DNA from 4 places in the Pseudoalteromonas sp. SR43-2 genome. Region 3 is predicted to be linked to each of the others. Evidence: predicted binding sites of a transcription regulator. Region 3 holds the regulator's gene; each other region holds the start of a gene.
The links. Region 3 encodes sigma-54, which starts transcription at its own class of promoters, with help from an activator protein. Its sites were predicted from a motif close to GTTGGCACGNNNNTNGNNT; they were not measured.
Positions count from the first base shown of each region.

Region 1: fliE (flagellar hook-basal body complex protein FliE) is a predicted target of sigma-54. The motif match lies at 2,766-2,784, and genes of this name have one in related genera.
Region 2: H5120_RS19355 (EF-hand domain-containing protein) is a predicted target of sigma-54. The motif match lies at 1,586-1,604, and genes of this name have one in related genera.
Region 4: H5120_RS13635 (amidase family protein) is a predicted target of sigma-54. The motif match lies at 2,127-2,145, and genes of this name have one in related genera.

Region 1 is NZ_JACJED010000016.1:94,230-98,969, forward strand. Features, by position in the region: gene fliG (flagellar motor switch protein FliG) at 1-665, opposite strand, end outside; gene fliF (flagellar basal-body MS-ring/collar protein FliF) at 658-2,373, opposite strand; gene fliE (flagellar hook-basal body complex protein FliE) at 2,394-2,726, opposite strand; gene H5120_RS14140 (sigma-54 dependent transcriptional regulator) at 2,883-4,349, opposite strand; gene H5120_RS14145 (PAS domain-containing sensor histidine kinase) at 4,346-4,740, opposite strand, start outside.
Region 2 is NZ_JACJED010000032.1:9,806-14,545, reverse strand. Features, by position in the region: gene H5120_RS19365 (TrkH family potassium uptake protein) at 1-515, shown strand, start outside; gene H5120_RS19360 (flagellar brake protein) at 560-1,219, shown strand; gene H5120_RS19355 (EF-hand domain-containing protein) at 1,685-1,897, shown strand; gene H5120_RS19350 (calmodulin) at 2,038-2,250, shown strand; gene H5120_RS19345 (EF-hand domain-containing protein) at 2,314-2,529, shown strand; gene trkA (Trk system potassium transporter TrkA) at 2,611-3,987, opposite strand; gene rsmB (16S rRNA (cytosine(967)-C(5))-methyltransferase RsmB) at 4,074-4,740, opposite strand, start outside.
Region 3 is NZ_JACJED010000001.1:61,807-66,546, reverse strand. Features, by position in the region: gene lptC (LPS export ABC transporter periplasmic protein LptC) at 1-114, shown strand, start outside; gene lptA (lipopolysaccharide transport periplasmic protein LptA) at 104-649, shown strand; gene lptB (LPS export ABC transporter ATP-binding protein) at 646-1,371, shown strand; gene H5120_RS00340 (RNA polymerase factor sigma-54) at 1,441-2,940, shown strand; gene hpf (ribosome hibernation promoting factor) at 2,967-3,254, shown strand; gene ptsN (PTS IIA-like nitrogen regulatory protein PtsN) at 3,259-3,711, shown strand; gene rapZ (RNase adapter RapZ) at 3,730-4,575, shown strand; gene H5120_RS00320 (HPr family phosphocarrier protein) at 4,618-4,740, shown strand, end outside.
Region 4 is NZ_JACJED010000015.1:120,265-125,004, reverse strand. Features, by position in the region: gene yddG (aromatic amino acid DMT transporter YddG) at 1-340, opposite strand, end outside; gene H5120_RS13645 (TetR/AcrR family transcriptional regulator) at 835-1,488, shown strand; gene H5120_RS13640 (putative 4-hydroxy-4-methyl-2-oxoglutarate aldolase) at 1,492-1,974, shown strand; gene H5120_RS13635 (amidase family protein) at 2,384-3,586, shown strand; gene H5120_RS13630 (gamma-glutamyltransferase family protein) at 3,583-4,740, shown strand, end outside.

The sequences.
Region 1 (4,740 bases), on a different contig from region 3:
GTATCTAGGTAGTTCATAATATCTGCAGCTGCTTTTAAGCCACCCATTTTAGCTGCTTGTGCACCTGCTTGGCCGGCAAATTGTTTTTCCATAATTTCGTTTAGCTCTTGCAGTGCTGCTGGCTGAACTTCTTCAAGGTTTGCAATACGCATTGTTAAATCTAAACGCACTTTTTCAGGGAACTGAGCAATAATCTCAGCTGACTGTTCTGGCTCTAAATACGACAATACAATGGTTTGAATTTGCGGATGCTCATTACGAATAATGTTTGCTACCTGCTTAGAGTCCATCCATTTTAATGAATCCAAGCCTTTAGCACCTGAGCCCATAACAATTTGGTCAATAAGGCTAGCGGCTTTGTCTTCACCAAGTGCTGCTGTAAGCGCTTTTTTAATAAAGTCTTCTGACTGAAAACCAATGGTACTAAAGCTTTGAATTTGTTCTATAAACAAGTTGTGTACAGCGCTAATTTTAGCTTGAGATAAATCCTGTAGCCCAGCCATCGCCATACCCACTTTTTGCACCTGTTTAGGTTCTAAGTGTTTAAGGATTTGCGCGGCATCTTCTTCTGATAAACTCAAAAGTAATATAGCAGCTTTATCTACCCCATCTAGCTTATCAACATCAAAGGCTGGCGGGAGTTGTTTTTGTTCTTGATCAGTCATCTTCTGTTAACCACGCTTTCACTACTTGTGATGATAGTTCTGGTTCGTTAGCTACAAGGGCACGAATTGCTTTGAGTAAATCTTCGTCGCCATGTAAATCCGGTAACTGCAGTGTACCATCACTTGAGAAACCAACCGAAGCAGAATCAAAGTCTTTATTTAGCATATCAAGTGTATTGTCGCCAATATCTACGCCTGAACTTAATGCATCTTCGTCGTATTCTTCTAGTGTATCGTCTGGGTAAATTAAGCGCTTAAGCATTGGTTTTACTACTGCCATTATCAATACAATGATAACTAAGGCGCCTAGTACAAGGCGGGCTATTTTCATAAACCAGTCTTGTTCCCACAGTGGCACTTCTATTGCTAAATTTGTTGCTTCACGTACAAACGGTACTGTTACTACTTCAAGTGCATCACCACGTTGCATATCAAAACCTACACCACCTTGTAATAAGCGACGAATATTTGACAATGCCTCTACCGAGCGCGGGGCCATAGTTGTTTCGCCGTTTTCTCCCACTTTAGGGACGTAGTCAACAGCAACTGACACACTTATTCTGCGTATTACACCACTTTGCTGGCGCTTGTGAGAAATAGTTGTATCGAGTTCATAATTACGTGTTGCTTCTTTGTGGCTACGTGTTGGTGACGTAGCAGTACCTGCGCCACCTTGCCCCGCAACCTCAGGAATGTTTGAGTTTAGCGGTGGTTGATTTGTAAGCGCACCAGGAATACCAACAGCTAAACCACCAATGTTGTTTTCTTCAAATGTGGTTTCGCTTCTAACCGCTGGTAGGTCTGGGTTATAACGCTTTTGAGTTTCCTCAACTGAGCTAAAGTCCATGCTCAAATCAACTTGAGCTGTATAGTTTGCAAGCCCAACAACCGGTATTAAAATACTGTCTATTTTTTCAAGATACTCTTGTTCGCGCTTGCGTTCTAAATCGTATTCTTTACGAGAGCGTGCTGCTAATGAGCTTTGCGAACCTGAATTTAATAAGCGACCATTTTGGTCAGTAACCGTAACACGTGCAGGCTCTAGGCCTTGTACTGCTGAAGCAATCATATCAACAACAGAGTCTACTTCTTCACGGTCAAGTGAGCGGCCACGCTTAAGTGTTAATACAACAGTAGCAGATGGTTTTTTCTCTCTGCGGGCAAATACGTTTTCTTTAGGGATGGCTAACAATACTTTGGCGCGAGTAATGTTATTTAGCTCTTCAATGGTGCGTGCTAATTGCTGTTCACGACCATGCTTTAAGCGTTCACGCTCCAAGCGCTGGCTTACACCAAAGCCCATATCTTGCATAATTATGTCAGAGCCAGATGCAGGGCCTTGCTCTAACCCCTCGCGGGTCATTAGCAGTTTAATGTTTTGGTATTCGCTTTCATCAACCGATACAACATTGCCATCAAGTTGATATTCAATTTTTTGCGCATCTAAAAAGTCTAATGTTTGAATAAGCTCTTCTGTTTGCATTTTGCCTAACGGGCGCATATCTGGCTGACGAGCCCAAATAATAATAAAAATCGCGATAGCTAAACAAATAGCCAATGCTATAACCAATGTTACTTGGCGCAATACATCAACACCATTTAAAGCACTTAAGTAGCCTGACTTTTGTTCTTGTTGATCATCACCACCACTTTGGTCAATACCGCCACCAGCAAGTGCTAGGTCTGTAGATTGGTTAGATTGCGCCACAATAATTCTCCACTACCTAATTAAACAGGCATGTTCATGATTTCTTTATAAGCTTCAACAAGTTTATTACGAACCTGTACTGTAGCCTCAAAAGCAACTGATGATTTTTGAGAAGCAATCATCGCCTCAGCAAGAGATACACTTCGATCCCCCATCTCAACTGCTGTTACTTTTTGCGCGGCGTCTTGTTGTAATCCGTGCACTGAATTTATTGCATCACTTAGCATGTCGCCAAATTGTGCTGTAGAAGTAGACTGCACCTGAGTTGGCAGTTTATTAGTTTGATTATTACGGCCGGCTTCTAAAGCCATTGATTGCATTTCTTGAAATACAGCACTGTTTTGAATTTTCATAATTTATCTCTGACACGCAGTGAACTCTTATAAGTAATAAAGCACAAAGCATGCCAAATAATTAATTATTAAAATACAATGAGTTAACTTTAATTTGTGTGAGTCAGAGTTTTGACAACCCTAAGCTCGCAGCGCAAACTTAGGGTTTATAGGAGGTTATGCAGGAAGTGAAATACCTAAATCGCGCATTTGCGCTAGTTTATAACGTAAAGTTCGTGGGCTTATGCCCAACGTTTCGGCAACGTCTTTACGCTTACCTTGGCAACGTGCAAGGGTTTCTAAAATAATGCGATGCTCTTTGTCTTTAAGCTCATCTTTATAGCTACCGGTATCTGCCGCTAATAAACCTTGTTTAGGCTCATCCTCAGCATGCGATTTTTCATCATAATATGCAGAGCTTAACGTGCTTTTATCAACACCTTTGTCTGCGTGAGCTAATTCTGTTGGCGATACGGTTTGCGCAGGGGCCAATGAAGGCTCCATAACAAAGTTATTAGATACTAAGTTTTCGATAAAAATAGCATGCTCGTTTATTGTATTACCCGTGCGCAGTATAAGCGCACGCTGTATAACATTATCAAGCTCGCGCACATTACCAGGCCACGCGTGAGCCAGTAACTTTTGCTCAGCAGCTTTATCTAAATATGCCATGGGCTCTTTGCTTTTACTTATATGGCGCTCAATTAAATGCTTAGCCAATACAATAATATCGCCAGGGCGTTGGCACAATGGTCGCCACATAAGTGGAAAAACATTAAGCCTGTAATATAAATCTTCTCTAAACTGATTATCTACCACGGCTTCTTTTAAATCACGATTACTGGTTGCCAAAATACGTACATCGAGCTGGATTGTTTTACGACCCCCTAAACGCTCTACTTCACGCTCTTGCAGTACGCGTAAAAGTTTAGCTTGTAGCCCTAAGTCCATCTCAGTAATTTCATCAAGTAAAATAGTACCGCCTTGTGCTTGCTCAAACTTACCCGGACATGCTTGAATCGCCCCCGTAAAAGCCCCTTTTTCGTAACCAAATAACGTGGCTTCGAGCATATTTTCAGGAATAGCCGCGCAGTTAATCGCTACAAATGGCTCATTACATCGGCTCGACTTATCATGAATATAACGCGCAAGTACTTCCTTACCTGAACCACTTGGGCCAAGTACCATTACACTTGCATCAGAGCGTGCTACTTTACTTGCAAGCTCCAATAATTGAATACTAGTTGGATCAGCAACAACGGGGCCGTCGGTTTCTTTTGCTTTTTCAGGCAAATAACGGCTCACCATATTTAACAGCACTTCAGGTGCAAATGGTTTTGCCATGTAGTCAATTGCACCTAGGCGCATGGCCTCTACCGCATCGTCAATTGTGGCATACGCCGTCATCATCAATACAGGTAAATCAGGGTGGTTTAATTTAATACTGCGTAGTAAATCAAGTCCACTCATTGCGCCCATTTGCACGTCGCTTACAACAAGCGAAAATTGATCTTTTTTAAGCAGTAACATTGCTTGCTCAGCACTGCTCGCTGCAACACATTCAATACCCGACATTTCAAGGGTATCTATTAAGGCTTCACGAAGCCCTGCGTCATCTTCGACAACTAAAATAGTGTTACTCATAATGACCCCTCTAATTTAGATGTTGCCTTAATAGGCAGTAACAAGCTAAAGCAGGCACCACCATGCGTATTATTAGTCACATCAACACGGCCTTGGTGCGCACTAGCCACCGAACTCACTACAGCAAGCCCTAAACCTGTGCCCTGACTTTTTGTAGTAAAAAATGGTTCAAAAATTTTATCGCTTTGGCTTAAATCAACACCTGGGCCATTGTCGCTCACACTAATACGAACCATATCTAAATCTTTTAAATCTCTTTGTGCGCTAATTTTTACTTTTGCGCCGCCGCCAATAACTTGAATACTATTGTGCACTAGATTTTGAATAGCACTGGCCAATGCCGTTTTATTACCAACTATTTGTATATCTGGCTCTGGTAAGCTTACATCCA
Region 2 (4,740 bases), on a different contig from region 3:
TTTCAATGAGTACAACAGCAGGCTTTGCTACGGATAACTTTTCAACATGGCCGTTGTTTTTACCTATTTTACTTATATTTTCGAGCTTTATTGGTGGCTGTGCAGGCTCTACCGGTGGTGGCATGAAAGTAGTTCGCGTATTTTTACTTTACTTGCAGGGCGTGCGTGAGCTCAATCGTTTAGTGCATCCTCGTGCTATATATTCAATCAAGCTGGGTCGTAAGGCGTTGCCAGATAAAGTAGTAGAAGCTGTGTGGGGCTTTTTCTCTGCTTATGCGCTGGTATTTATTATTATTATGTTAGCGCTTATGGGCACGGGTATGGATAACATAACTGCGTTCTCAGCCACTGCGGCTTGTTTAAATAACTTAGGGCCTGGTTTAGGAGATGTAGCGTCGCATTATGGTGCTATAACCGATGGTGCTAAATGGTTGCTTACTATTGCAATGGTGTTTGGTCGTTTAGAAATATTTACTTTATTAGTGTTATTTACGCCTACTTTTTGGCGTGGATAAACGAGCGGCTTAAGTTTTAAATTACGAACTATTGGGAAAGGGATATGCCAACAAATTTAGAAAAGCTAAAGCATATAAGTGTAGGCAGCTTAGTCGACCTAGAAATATTAACACCTACAAGCAGTAAGCGTGTTAAAACTGAATTAGTTGGTTTACTCGATAAGCAGTTTATTATTTTAAATTATCCCAATGCTAAGCGTTTACCTGCGGCGAGTGACTATTTACGTGATGGCGTAATGGTTGTTGTAAGAGTACTGATTGAAGGCAGTGGTGGGCAAGTTATTGCGTTTCGCCAGCAAATTATGTCAGTAGCCTCGCATCCTGCTAAACTCGTCTTTATTAATTTTCCTAAGCAAGTGCAGCTATTTGCGCTACGCTCGCAAACACGCATACCTACCTTATTACCTGCAAAGCTAAAACTAAGTGACGATAGAGTGCTTGAAGGCCTTATTAAGGACATTTCACTCACCGGTGTAATGTTTGATATTAGAGGCGCCCAGCAAGCTGAAGGTATAAAAGATATGCAATGCACTGTCGTCCTCAATAGTAGTGATAAAGATTTTGAAGGTGAAATTTGCAGTGTTAAAGAGCATGCTGCAGGTGTGCACTGCGGAATTAAGCTACTAGCAAGCGAGGATGAAATGAAAACCTTTATGAAAGAGCATTTTATAGACCCATCTGCGCTTGAGCCCACCGTTGACTAAATCGTTTTTCGCTTATTTGCAACAAAATGGCGTTTTAAGTGAGTATTTATAAAGTGTTTTTTTGTTTTTATATAATTAAAAATATTATTTAAATAAAACAATGTTTTACGTGTTTTTTGTTATGGCTTTTTTTTTGTTGTTATAGCTACTTCGTTAAAATTAACCTTAATTATTTTTTAAAATCCCTCCTTTTATAGCTCTACATTTTAAAATGTATCTTTTTATATAAACATAACTATTTGTTTTTAATGACTTTAGTTTTTCACCTTTAAAGCGTGTTGCGAAAAGGCAACAGTAATGACTCTGAAAATTCCTACTTATTGTACGTTTTATTTTTAACTTATTGAAAGTTAATGGCTTTTCAATGTTGGCATTTAAGTTGTAATAGTCAGGGTGTACTGAACGAAATCGTGATTCAAAGTGAAATACTTAATCGCACACACATAAATTTGAAGGATACATATTATGAAAAGCATTAATAAAACTTTAGCACTTATCGCTATTGCATCTTCTTCAGCCGCTTTTGCAGCAACAGATTTTGACACACTTGATGTAGACGGCAGTGGCACAATTAGCCAAGCAGAAGCATCAGTAGACGCAAAATTAATGAGCATGTTTTCTGAGCTTGATACCGACCAAAATGGTGAGTTATCAAAAGAAGAATTTTCAGAAGCTTAATTAAAAAGTATTTATCCTGAGTTGCCAAAGACAACCTAAGTAGGCAAGGGAGCTTACGAAAGAGGATAACAAGGAAGTGAAAAATTACGTTTTAAGTTAAACGAAGCAATTTTTTTGATAGAACATTGAAGGATTAAGTTATGAAACATTTAAATAAAGCATTAGCACTTATAGTACTAGCATCTTCTTCAGCTGCATTTGCAGCATCAGATTTTGACAGCCTTGATATCGATGGTAGCGGCACAATTAGCCCAAGCGAAGCGGCAGTCGATACCGATTTAATGGCTGAATTTATTGAGCTAGACACAGATGGTAGCGGCGAGCTTTCTAAAGAAGAGTTCGCTAATTACTAATTAAACATTTTTCACAGTCAGGGATCTTTGAAAAGAACTTCCCATATTACTAGGAATATTATTATGAAAACATTCAATACAACACTTGCAGTTATCGTTTTAGCATCTTCATCAGCAGCATACGCAGCAGTGGACTTTGCCTCTTTTGATGCAGATGGCGACGGTGCGATTACAATGGAAGAAGCGAAGGTTAACCCTCAACTTGTAAAGATTTTTGATGATTTAGATACTGATGGAAATGGTGAAATCTCTAAAGAAGAGTTTTCAAAGGTACAGTAATCAATATTCGAAGGTACTCCACTAAAGCCGCCTTAGTCAGCGGCTTTTTTGTATTTTAAATTAACTAATTAGCGTAACTAGTTAAAGGAATATAGCACTTACTTGGAATAGTTTTTCTACAACGGTAATGTGTTTTTTGTCGATTAAAAACATAATGACATGATCGCCCGACATAATTATTGTATCGTCGTGGGCTATCAGTACATCGTCATTACGTACTATTGCGCCAATAGTTGTACCTGCAGGTAGTTTTATGTCGGCAATCGCACGACCAACCACTTTAGATGTGTTTTCATCACCATGAGCAACCGCTTCTATGGCTTCTGCCGCACCTTTACGCAGTGAATACACGTTAACAATATCACCACGGCGTACGTGCGTTAATAACGCTGATATTGTTGCTTGTTGTGGCGATATGGCAATGTCTATTTCGCCGCCTTGTACCAAATCAACGTAAGCTCCACGCTGGATAAGTACCATGGTTTTTTGTGCGCCCATACGTTTTGCAAGCATGGCTGACATAATGTTTGCTTCATCGTCATTGGTTACGGCAATAAACACATCTACTTGTTCAATATGCTCTTCTGAGAGCAGTTCTTGATCAGACGCGTCACCACAAAAAACAACCGTATTATCGAGCATTTCTGAGAGTTGCTCGGCACGTTCTTTACTGCGTTCAATTAGTTTAACGGTGTGGTTTTTTTCAAGAGAGCGGGCAAGGCCTGCCCCAATGTTACCGCCACCAGCTATCATAATTTTTTTGTAAGAACGTTCAAGTTTTTGTAGCTCGTTCATTACTGCGCGTATATGTTTTGTAGCGGCAATAAAGAATACTTCGTCATCTGCTTCAATAACAGTGGTACCCAATGGTTTTATTGCTTTACCTTGACGATAAATAGCGGCAACACGAGTCTCTACATTAGGGATGTGTTCTTTAAGTGCAGATAACGCATAACCAACAAGTAAACCGCCATAGTAAGCTTTTACGGCTACTAACGAGAGCATGCCATCAGCAAACTGCAATACTTGCAGAGCACCAGGGTAGTCAATTAAACGGCGAATATACTTAGTGACCAGTGCTTCGGGAGCAATGTAATGATCGATTGGTAAATCATCGTTTTGAAATAGTTTTTCGCGGTATTTTAAATATTGCTCTGAGCGAATGCGGGCAATTTTAGTGGGCGTTTTAAAAATACTGTACGCCACTTGGCATGCAACCATGTTCACTTCATCTGAACTGGTTACCGCAATAATCATATCGGCATCTTCAGCACCTGCACGGCGTAATACATCAGGATGCGCGCTGTGGCCCATAACCCCTTGTAAGTCGTACTTATCTTGAAGTTCACGTAATCGGTTACCGTCTATATCAACAACGGTAATTTCGTTTTGTTCGCCAACTAAGTTTTCAGCAAGCGTAGCACCAACTTGCCCGGCACCGAGTATAATTATTTTCATTATTTACCCGTGGTATTGATCATAATTTAATTAAAAAAATAGCCATTTAATGTTTCATAAATGGCTAACTATTTAGTGTACGGCTATTAGGCTTTTTTAACTAGCTTAGCGTAATAAAATCCATCACTTTCACCGGGCAGTAACTGCAAACCTGGCGTTGTTACGGTATCGTTTTCGTGTAGAGGTATATGTTCTACATCATCGTTATTAGCTAAAAACTTAGCAACTTGCTGTTGGTTTTCTTGTGGAAGAACCGAACACGTAGCATACACCAATGTGCCACCTGGTTTTAACAGTGGCCAAATGCTATCAAGAATATCGCTTTGTAACTTGGCTAAGTCTACGATATCTGATGCGCGACGTAACCATTTTATGTCAGGGTGACGGCGAATTACGCCAGTGGCCGAACAAGGCACATCAAGTAAAATACGATCAAATAATTTTTCATCCCACCAGGTATGTGGTTGCGATGCATCGCCACATTGTAGGTCTGCACCTAAGCCAATACGCGTTAAGTTTTGCTTAACACGTTCAAGGCGAGTTGAGTCGCTATCAAGTGCAAGTACATCAGCATCAGCAAGCTCTAAAATATGACATGTTTTACCGCCAGGGGCTGCGCAGGCATCCAAAATATAGTCATCTGCTTTAGGTTCTAAAAAGCGAGCTGCAAGTTGTGCTGCAGCATCTTGTACTGAACATGCACCTGTATCAAACTCAGGTAATGAAAATACATCACGTGGTTTGGCAAGCTTA
Region 3 (4,740 bases):
GTCATTATCACTGGACCCAATTTAAAAATCACTGGTAAAGGCCTAGAGGCCGACTTAAAAACCGAAGTGATAAAACTAATTAACCATACGCGAACCATATATTATGACCAATAAAATATTAAAATCACTTATAATTCCTACACTTATACTAGCGTTTAATAGTAGTGCTGCAGAGCAAAACACGCAACCTGCTGCCAATCAAATTTCAATAAGTGCCGACAAGCAAGAAGGTCAATTAAAAGCTAATGTCGGGATTTTTGAGAAAAACGTTGAGATAATTCACGGTAATCGCCGCATTACAGCCGATCGCCTCGAAGTACACAAACGCGATGAACTTGGTGATAATAAACAATTATTAATTGCCACAGGTAGCCCTGCGCACTTTGAAGAAAAGCAATCAGATGGCACGACTATGAGCGCCAGTGCTGACGAAGTACGTTATGATGTATCTAAGCGTTTTTTAACGCTTGTTGGTAATGCACAAGTATCGCAAGCCGGACAAAAAATAAATGCTAAAAGCATTACCTACGACATAGAGCAGCAGCTCATCAGTGCCGAAAAAGATGAAAACTCAACTGACCGCGTTCACACAATTTTAGTACCGATCGAAACTAAAAAAAGTAAAAAAGGCGATAAAGGTCAACCATGAGCACATTAAAAGCAGAACTATTGGCAAAAAGCTATAAAGGTCGTGAAGTTGTAAAAAACGTCGGCCTCGAAGTACAAGCTGGCAGTATAGTTGGCTTACTTGGCCCTAACGGTGCTGGTAAAACAACGACTTTTTATATGATCGTAGGGCTTGTTCCTAGCGACAAAGGTAAAATATCTATTGATGATAACGATATTACTCTTTTACCTATGCATAGTCGTGCTAGATTAGGCATAGGCTACTTACCGCAAGAGTCATCAATTTTTAGAAAGCTGACTGTTTATCAAAACTTAATGGCCATTTTAGAAACGCGCAAAGAACTAAATAAACAAGCCAGAGAAGATACGCTCAATAACTTATTAGATGAATTTAGCATACAACACATTCGTGATAGCCAAGGTATGGCATTATCGGGTGGAGAACGTCGTCGTGTAGAAATAGCACGAGCGCTGGCAGCAGATCCTAAATTTATATTACTGGATGAACCGTTTGCCGGTGTTGACCCTATTTCGGTATTAGATATAAAGAAAATAATAGAACATCTTAAAAATCGTGGGATTGGAGTATTAATTACCGACCATAACGTAAGAGAGACCCTTGATGTTTGCGAAAAAGCCTACATTGTTTCTCATGGGGAGCTGATTGCATCAGGTACTCCAGAACACGTATTAAATGATAAAACAGTACGCGATGTTTATTTAGGCGAGCAATTTAGGCTGTAACATTTACGCCATGTCTTTAAGCATCTGCTAGTATTAATTATAACAACATAAAAGGATTGTTAGAGATACATGAGGCAATCACTACAGCTGCGCATGGGCCAGCAACTTACAATGACTCCACAGCTGCAACAAGCTATTCGTTTGTTGCAACTCAGTACATTGGATCTCCAGCAAGAAATACAAGAAGCTCTCGACAGTAATCCACTATTAGAGGTTGAAGAGGCAGACTATTCTGAAGACGCTGCTGGTAAAAACGAGCAAAAAGCTGATACCGATGACATAACTGTTAGCGCATCTGCTGATGATGCTCCGAGCGAATATGAACAAGATACTGGTGAAGCACTTGCAAAAGACACGCTAAGTGACGACATGGCTATGGATGTTAGTTGGGATGAGTACATGAGTGCCGCTCCTGCAGCCTCATCAGGTCCAATGCCTGAAGACGAATCAATATACCAAGGCGCCTCTACTGAAACGCTCCATGAGTATTTAATGTGGCAATTACAACTAACGCCATTTAGCCCTACCGATGAAGCCATCGCTATTGCGATTGTAGAGGCCGTCGATGATTCAGGTATTTTAACATTAAGCTGCGAAGAGATTTTAGAAAGCTTTAATCAAGAAAACGAAGATGATAACGAAGTCGAACTTGATGAAATTGAAGCGGTATTAAAACGCATCCAACTGTTTGATCCTGTGGGTATTGCCGCACGTAGTTTACAAGAGTGTTTGTGTATTCAGCTTAATCAATTTGATAAAGAAACACCTTACATTAATGAAACGAAAATGATTTTAACCGAGCATATTGATCTATTAGCAGCTCGCGACTATCGTACATTAATGAAAAAAACTAAGCTTAAAGAAGAAGAGCTTAAAGAAGTGATGACACTAATACATACTCTCAACCCAAAACCTGCAGATACTATTGTAAGGGAAGAATCTGAGTATGTTATTCCTGATGTGTCAGTTAAAAAAATTAAAGGCCGCTGGGTTGTCGAATTAAACCCAGATAGCATGCCTAAAATTCGTGTTAATAGCCAATACGCGGCAATGTCTCGCACTGTAAAATCAAGTGGCGACAGCCAGTTTATCCGCTCACATTTACAAGAAGCTAAATGGTTTATTAAAAGCTTAGAAAGTAGAAACGACACGCTATTAAAAGTTACTAATTGTATTGTTAAGCAACAACAAGGCTTTTTTGAACATGGCCCTGAAGCCATGAAACCAATGGTTTTAAATGATGTCGCTGAAATGGTAGAAATGCACGAATCGACAATTTCGCGTGTGACTACTCAAAAGTACATGCATACACCCCGTGGTATATTTGAGCTTAAATATTTTTTCTCAAGCCATGTAAGTACTGAAAACGGTGGTGAATGTTCATCTACAGCAATACGTGCGCTTATCCGAAAATTAATCGCAGCAGAAAACTCAGCAAAACCATTGAGTGATAGCAAAATAGCGGATATATTGGCTGAGCAAGGAATTAAAGTAGCGAGACGTACAATCGCAAAATACCGCGAATCTCTTGCTATTCCACCGTCAAATCAGCGTAAAAGTCTGATTTAAGACGCTAAACTAAGAGGGTAATGCTTATGCAACTAAACTTAACTGGTCGTCACGTAGAATTAACCGATTCACTAAGAGACTATATTAATACTAAATTTGCGAAGCTTGAAAGACACTCTGATCATATTAATAATGTTCATGTCATTCTCGATGTAGAAAAGTTAAATCAAAAAGCAGAAGCCACAATACACGTAAGCGGTGCTGAGCTATTTGCCTCTACAGAACATCAAGATATGTATGCCGCTATTGACTCGTTGATCGACAAGCTCGATCGCCAAGTAATCAAACACAAAGAGAAGCTTGCTCGACACTAATATGATGAAATTAAGTTCACTTATATGCCAGGACTGCAGCAAAGCTGCGGTCCTTTTTAATAGCAAAAAAAGAATTTTAGAGTTCATTAGCGAACTTGCTCACGACAAACTTCCGTATTTACCGCAACAAGATATTCTTAATGCTTTAATGAGCAGAGAGAAATTAGGTAGTACAGGTATAGGGCGTGGCATTGCTATTCCTCATGGAAGAATGAGCGGTGCAGAAGAGCCTTTGGCTTTAGTGCTCGTTAGCGAAACTCCAATAAACTTTGATGCAATCGATAATCGCCCTGTTGATATTTTTGTCGCACTCATCGTACCAGATGGCGATAACCAGCAGCACTTAAAGACTCTAGCAACCATTGCTGATAAACTAAACAACAAAGATTTTTGTAAACAGTTACGCAGTGCAAAATCTGATACTGAGCTTTACCAAGTTATTGTCGATCAATCATAGTTTTATAAAGGGTGTTAAATGGAGTTAATTATCATAAGCGGCCGTTCTGGTTCTGGAAAGTCGGTTGCTTTGCGCGTTGTAGAAGATTTAGGTTATTATTGCGTTGATAATATTCCAGTAAACCTACTACCTTCATTAGTTCGCAGTGTGTCTGATAGCTACGATAAAATTGCTGTTAGCATAGATGTGCGCAACATCCCTAAAGAACAAGATGAATTTAACGATATTCTTGAATACTTACCAGGCTTTGCAAACCCTACGTTATTTTATTTAGATAGCGACGATCAGACATTGATCAAACGCTTTTCTGAAACACGCAGATTACACCCACTATCAATAGACTCGTTGCCGCTTGATTTAGCCATCAAAAAAGAAAAAGAATTACTTGATGTATTAACCACTCGCGCCGACTTTATGATAGATACGACTGATTTAAGTGTTCATCAACTCGCTGAATCTATTCGTGAAAAGATTTTAGGTAAAAAAGATAAGCAACTGATTGTCACATTTGAATCATTTGGTTTTAAACACGGTATACCAAAAGAAGCAGACTACGTATTTGATGCACGCTTTTTACCAAATCCACACTGGGAACCAGAGTTAAAGCCTTTAAATGGGTTAGATCAACCGGTTAAAGACTATTTAGCTAATCACAGCATAGTGCAAAAATTCACATGGCAAATTCAAACATTTGTACAAACGTGGTTACCGCATTTAGAACGAAATAACCGCAGTTATTTAACCATTGCTATTGGGTGTACAGGCGGGCAACATCGTTCTGTGTATTTAGCGCAAACTATCGGTGAAAGTTTTGCAATGACACATCCCAATGTAAAAATTCGCCATCGCGAACAAGAAAAATAATATAGCTGAATAATCACCTGTTCAGCTTAGGTAGAGTAAGTTATGCATTGTGAAGATACCTTTTTAATAAAAAACAAATTAGGCTTGCACGCCAGAGCAGCTACTGTGCTTGCGCAATTAGCAGTACAATTTGATGCGACAATCACATTATTCCAAGATGACAAA
Region 4 (4,740 bases), on a different contig from region 3:
TAGAGAGCAGTATAGTCAGCGTGGGCCATAAATAATTAATAACCGCCATTTCCATTGCCTGATGACGACTATTTGCCATACCAATAGAAAGCGCTAAGCAAATTTCGTACGCTACAAATAACAAAGTACCTATTACCAAGTAACGTTTTGAAAACCCACTAAACTTGGGCACTCCCATAACCAAAATTAAAAATATCGCACTGACAGAATACATAGCCGCCGCACCACCAATGGGGCTAAACAACTCAGAAATATCCCGTAGTAATGCCACTAAGCAACTCCACAGTAATATTGCAGCAACTCCATAAAGCGTGTATTTATTTTTGCTTAAAAACTCCATTTGCCAATCCAAAAGTACTACTCGTAAATTTGAAACTAAACTAACAGTAATTATTTAATTAAACAATTAGGGTCTGTTGATCTTTCAAGGTTAAATTTGCAGCAGTCTGTTTGGTATTTAGGCAAGGCAGAGCCTATATAGTGTGGTTATTCCCCATAAATGGGCGATAACGTAGCATTAATGCAAAACAGGCGCTGCCCAAAGGGTTCTTCCTAGGGACTACTTACTCTTTGTTGCCTACATGGATGTAGGTAAGGGGCGTGAGCAGGACGCGGAAGCTTTGCTCGGTTTTTACTTAGCCCACTAGGTTACAAATCTCGCGCCGCGATTAAATAGCCCCTAGTTTGAACAAATTTTAATCCGCAAAGTTCAACAGACCCTAAAGTTAATAGCTTAAACCTCTCGTTTGTTTTTAACATTCACACTTTTTAGTAATTGACCTTTTGGTCAGTAAAGCTACAATCAATCAATACGTTAAACACGCAAACTCTATAATGACCACACAAATAAAGCCAAATAAAAAAGAAATTACACGCGAGAAAAACCAAAAACTAATTTTAGATGCCGCCGAGCAATTGTTTTCGCAATTAGGTTACGACGGAGCAAGTATGAGCATGGTTGCTAAAGAAGCGCAGGTGCCAAAAGCTAATATTTTGTATTACTTTAAAAGTAAGGATGGTCTGTACGAGTCTGTGATTGACCGCATAATAGCTAATTGGAACTTAGGGCTCGATAACGTCACAATTAACGACGATCCAGCTACCGTGCTTTATAACTATATTAAAAGCAAAGTAATACTGGCCGTAAATCAGCCAATGCAATCTCGCTTATTTGCCAGTGAAATACTGCGCGGTGCCCCTTATTTACAAAACTACTTTAGAACCAATACCCGCCCTTGGGTTAAACAAAAGGTTGATGTACTTCAAGCATGGATGGATGCAGATAAAATGGATAAGGTTGACCCCTATCATTTGCTCTTTACTATTTGGTCTACCACGCAATATTACGCCGACTTTCAGGCTGAGGTTTTACTCGTAATGAACAAATTAGAGTACGACGAAACCGATGTGGCACAAATTACGCAATCAATTGCCCACATAATTTTAAAAGGTATTGGTCTTAAAATACCTGAGCAAAGTGAGACTTAACCCATGACATCCTTTACTACACCCGATTTGTTTGACGATCATCGCGATAACGTGCAAGTAGCAGACAGCGGCCTTTATCACTTTGGCAAAAAAACCACGTTTTATGGCAAAGTAGTTACCGTTACCTGCCCAGAAGACAACTCTTTTGCTGCCGATATATTGCATGAAAATGGTGAAGGTAAAGTATTGGTTATAAACGGTTTTGCGAGCAAACGCTTTGCATTTATAGGCGATATTATGGCTGAGCGTGCCTTAAGTAATGGCTGGGAAGGCGTAATAATAAATGGCTGTTGCCGAGATATTGAAATACTCGCCACAATGAACTTACCTGTAATGGCGCTAGGCTCTACACCGCGTAGTACCTTAAAGCGCGGCTTTGGTGATAAAAACCAAGCTGTTACCATGCTTAGCACCACTATTGAACCTAACGATTGGGTTTACGCCGATATTAATGGTTTAATCATCAGTAAAACGCCCCTTATTTAGCACTCAAAACCATATAAATAAAGACCAACTTGGTGCATCTGCGCACCAAATTGGTTTGTTTTAGCTCATTTTAATCTCACTATTTCTACAGCCCACATTTACAAATCTCATACAACCCACTAAACCCTGACCAGTTGGACAGGATTTTAATTTATGGCATTCCTCTTGCTTAGTCTAAGCACTATAAAATCAAAACTACCGATTAAAAAGCACAGCTTTAGCAATTGCATTAAATTAGTGATCTATTATAACGCGAAGAAAATGACGCAGTGAGTGCGCTATTTAATCCGATAGAATGATCATGTTTTTAATAAAATTGGTATTCATAATAATAATAACCAGCCCGCTTTTTAATCACTCTTAACTTAATAAGTAAGTACTTGGTCAGTTTTATAATAATGAGCTGCAAATGAGTGATAAAAAAAACAACAAAGGTATATTTTGCAATCACGGTCCTACCCTGTGGCAAACAAGCCAGTCTGGAGTGCTTGCAAACAATCGCTTAGCTGTAAAAGATGTATTTGCAGTAAAGGGCGAGCGTAACAGCGCAGGCAACCCACACTGGTTTAAAACAGCTAAACCGGCTCAAAATACGGCAAGCTCGGTTAATAAGCTCATGACCGCTGGTTGTAACTTTATAGGCTTTACCCATACTGACGAGCTAGCTTATAGCTTAGAGGGTAATAATATACATTATGGCGCTGCGCAAAATCCTAAATTAAAAGGGCATGCTTGCGGTGGTTCGAGTATGGGGTCTGCTGCTGCAGTTGCAGCAAACTTAGCTGATATTGGCTTAGGCACCGACACCGGCGGCTCAATTAGAATACCCGCCAGCTATTGTGGTTTATATGGCATAAGGCCAAGCCATAACGTGATTGAAAAAGACGGCCTAATACCGTTGGCTCCCCCTTTTGATACCATAGGTTGGCTTACCCAAAGCGCCGAGCTATTAAGCAGCGTTGGCGATATATTATTACCACAACAAGCTATTAATAAAGTAAATACGCTGGTTATTTGCGAAGCACTATTTGAACTCGTTGACCCTGCTTTACAAGCCCCACTTAAACAATTGCTTGAAAAAACCAAGCCTAATTTTAAGCACCATAAAGAATTTGAACTACCTAACAGCAACTTATTAAATGAACTTGCGGATAGTTTTAGAGTACTGCAAGGGCGAGCAATCGCAAAAACGCATAAAGATTGGCTTCAATTGCCGGGGCAACTTCCCCAGTTTGCTCCAGCAATTGCGGCACGTTTTAATATGGCGCTTGCCCTAACTGATCAAGAAGAACAAGAAGCACTAAAAGTACAAACCCAATGGCAAACACTAATAGCTAAAAACCTAAATACAAACAGCTGTTTATTTTTGCCAACCACCCCCACAACCGCACCTAAATTAGGCGCCGACACAAGCGCCTTACGCATGCAAATTATTACGCTTTCGGCAATTGCAGGGCTTAGTGGCTCAGCGCAAGTGCATTTACCGCTGGCTGATTTAGCAAATGATCATCCGTATGGTTTTTCATTAATGATGAGCCACGGTAACGATAAAAGCCTACTTGCTTGCGTTAAGCACCTAGCTGCACACTTTAAACAGGACACACCGGCATGACCACACACAACATTGCATTTACCGCGTCTCATTTTTCGGCCACTGAGGCGGGTATAAATATACTAAAACAAGGCGGTACAGCTACCGAGGCTATGGTAGCGGCTGCCGCTGCTATTAGCGTTGTATACCCACATATGAACTCAATTGGTGGCGACAGCTTTTGGCTTATCGATAACCCAAACCAAAAAACGCCCACAGCTATTGACGCCTGCGGCCGTGCAGCAACTAATACAACGCCATATAACTCGCTCACGCAAATACCAGAGCGCGGCGGATTAAGCGCACTTACTCAAGCGGGCACAATACGCGGCTGGCAAAAGGCGCTTGAACTAGATGAGCACGCAGCACTACCACTGTCACAAATTTTAGCACCCGCTATTGAGCTTGCGCGCGAGGGCTTTACCGTTACAAAAAGCTTGCAAGCAGGCTGCGAAAAGCTAGCCACTGCTAACAATACCAATGACGCGTTTAAAAACCTCTACATACCCAATGGCAAGCCCTTGCAAGCAGGTCAACATTTTAAAAACCCTAAACTTGCAGCAACGTTTGAATACCTAGCAAAACATGGCTTAAACGCATTTTATGAAGGCGCACTTGCCAACACATTTGCCGCCGACTTAGCAAAAGCAGGCAGCTCAATCGCCGCAGGTGACATTGCAAATACTAAAGCCGAGGTAGTTACTGCGCTAAATGCAAACCTCAGTGGTATTGATTGCTACAACTTACCCGCGCCAACACAGGGCGTGCATTCACTACAAATAATTGGTGCCGTAAATAAGTTAAAGCATTTAGCTAAAACCGATGCCGACTGGACACATTTAATTGTTGAGGCAACTAAACAAAGCTTTACCCATCGCCCTACCCTTTGGGCTGACCCTGATGTGTTAGGGGATGATTATAAAAACGCACTAACCGATAATCGCTTATGCGAACTTGCTAACAATATTGATATGAGTAAAGCCAAAAAATGGCCATTTAACGCAGAGCCTGGCGATACTGTGTGGATGGCAGCCAGAGATAAAAACGGGCAATTAGTCAGCTTTATTCAAAGTATTTACTGGGAATTTGGCAGCGGAATATTAATGAGTGAAGGCGGCTTTGTGTGGAATAACCGTGGTTTAAGCTTTAGTTTAAACAATCAAGATACCAACGCC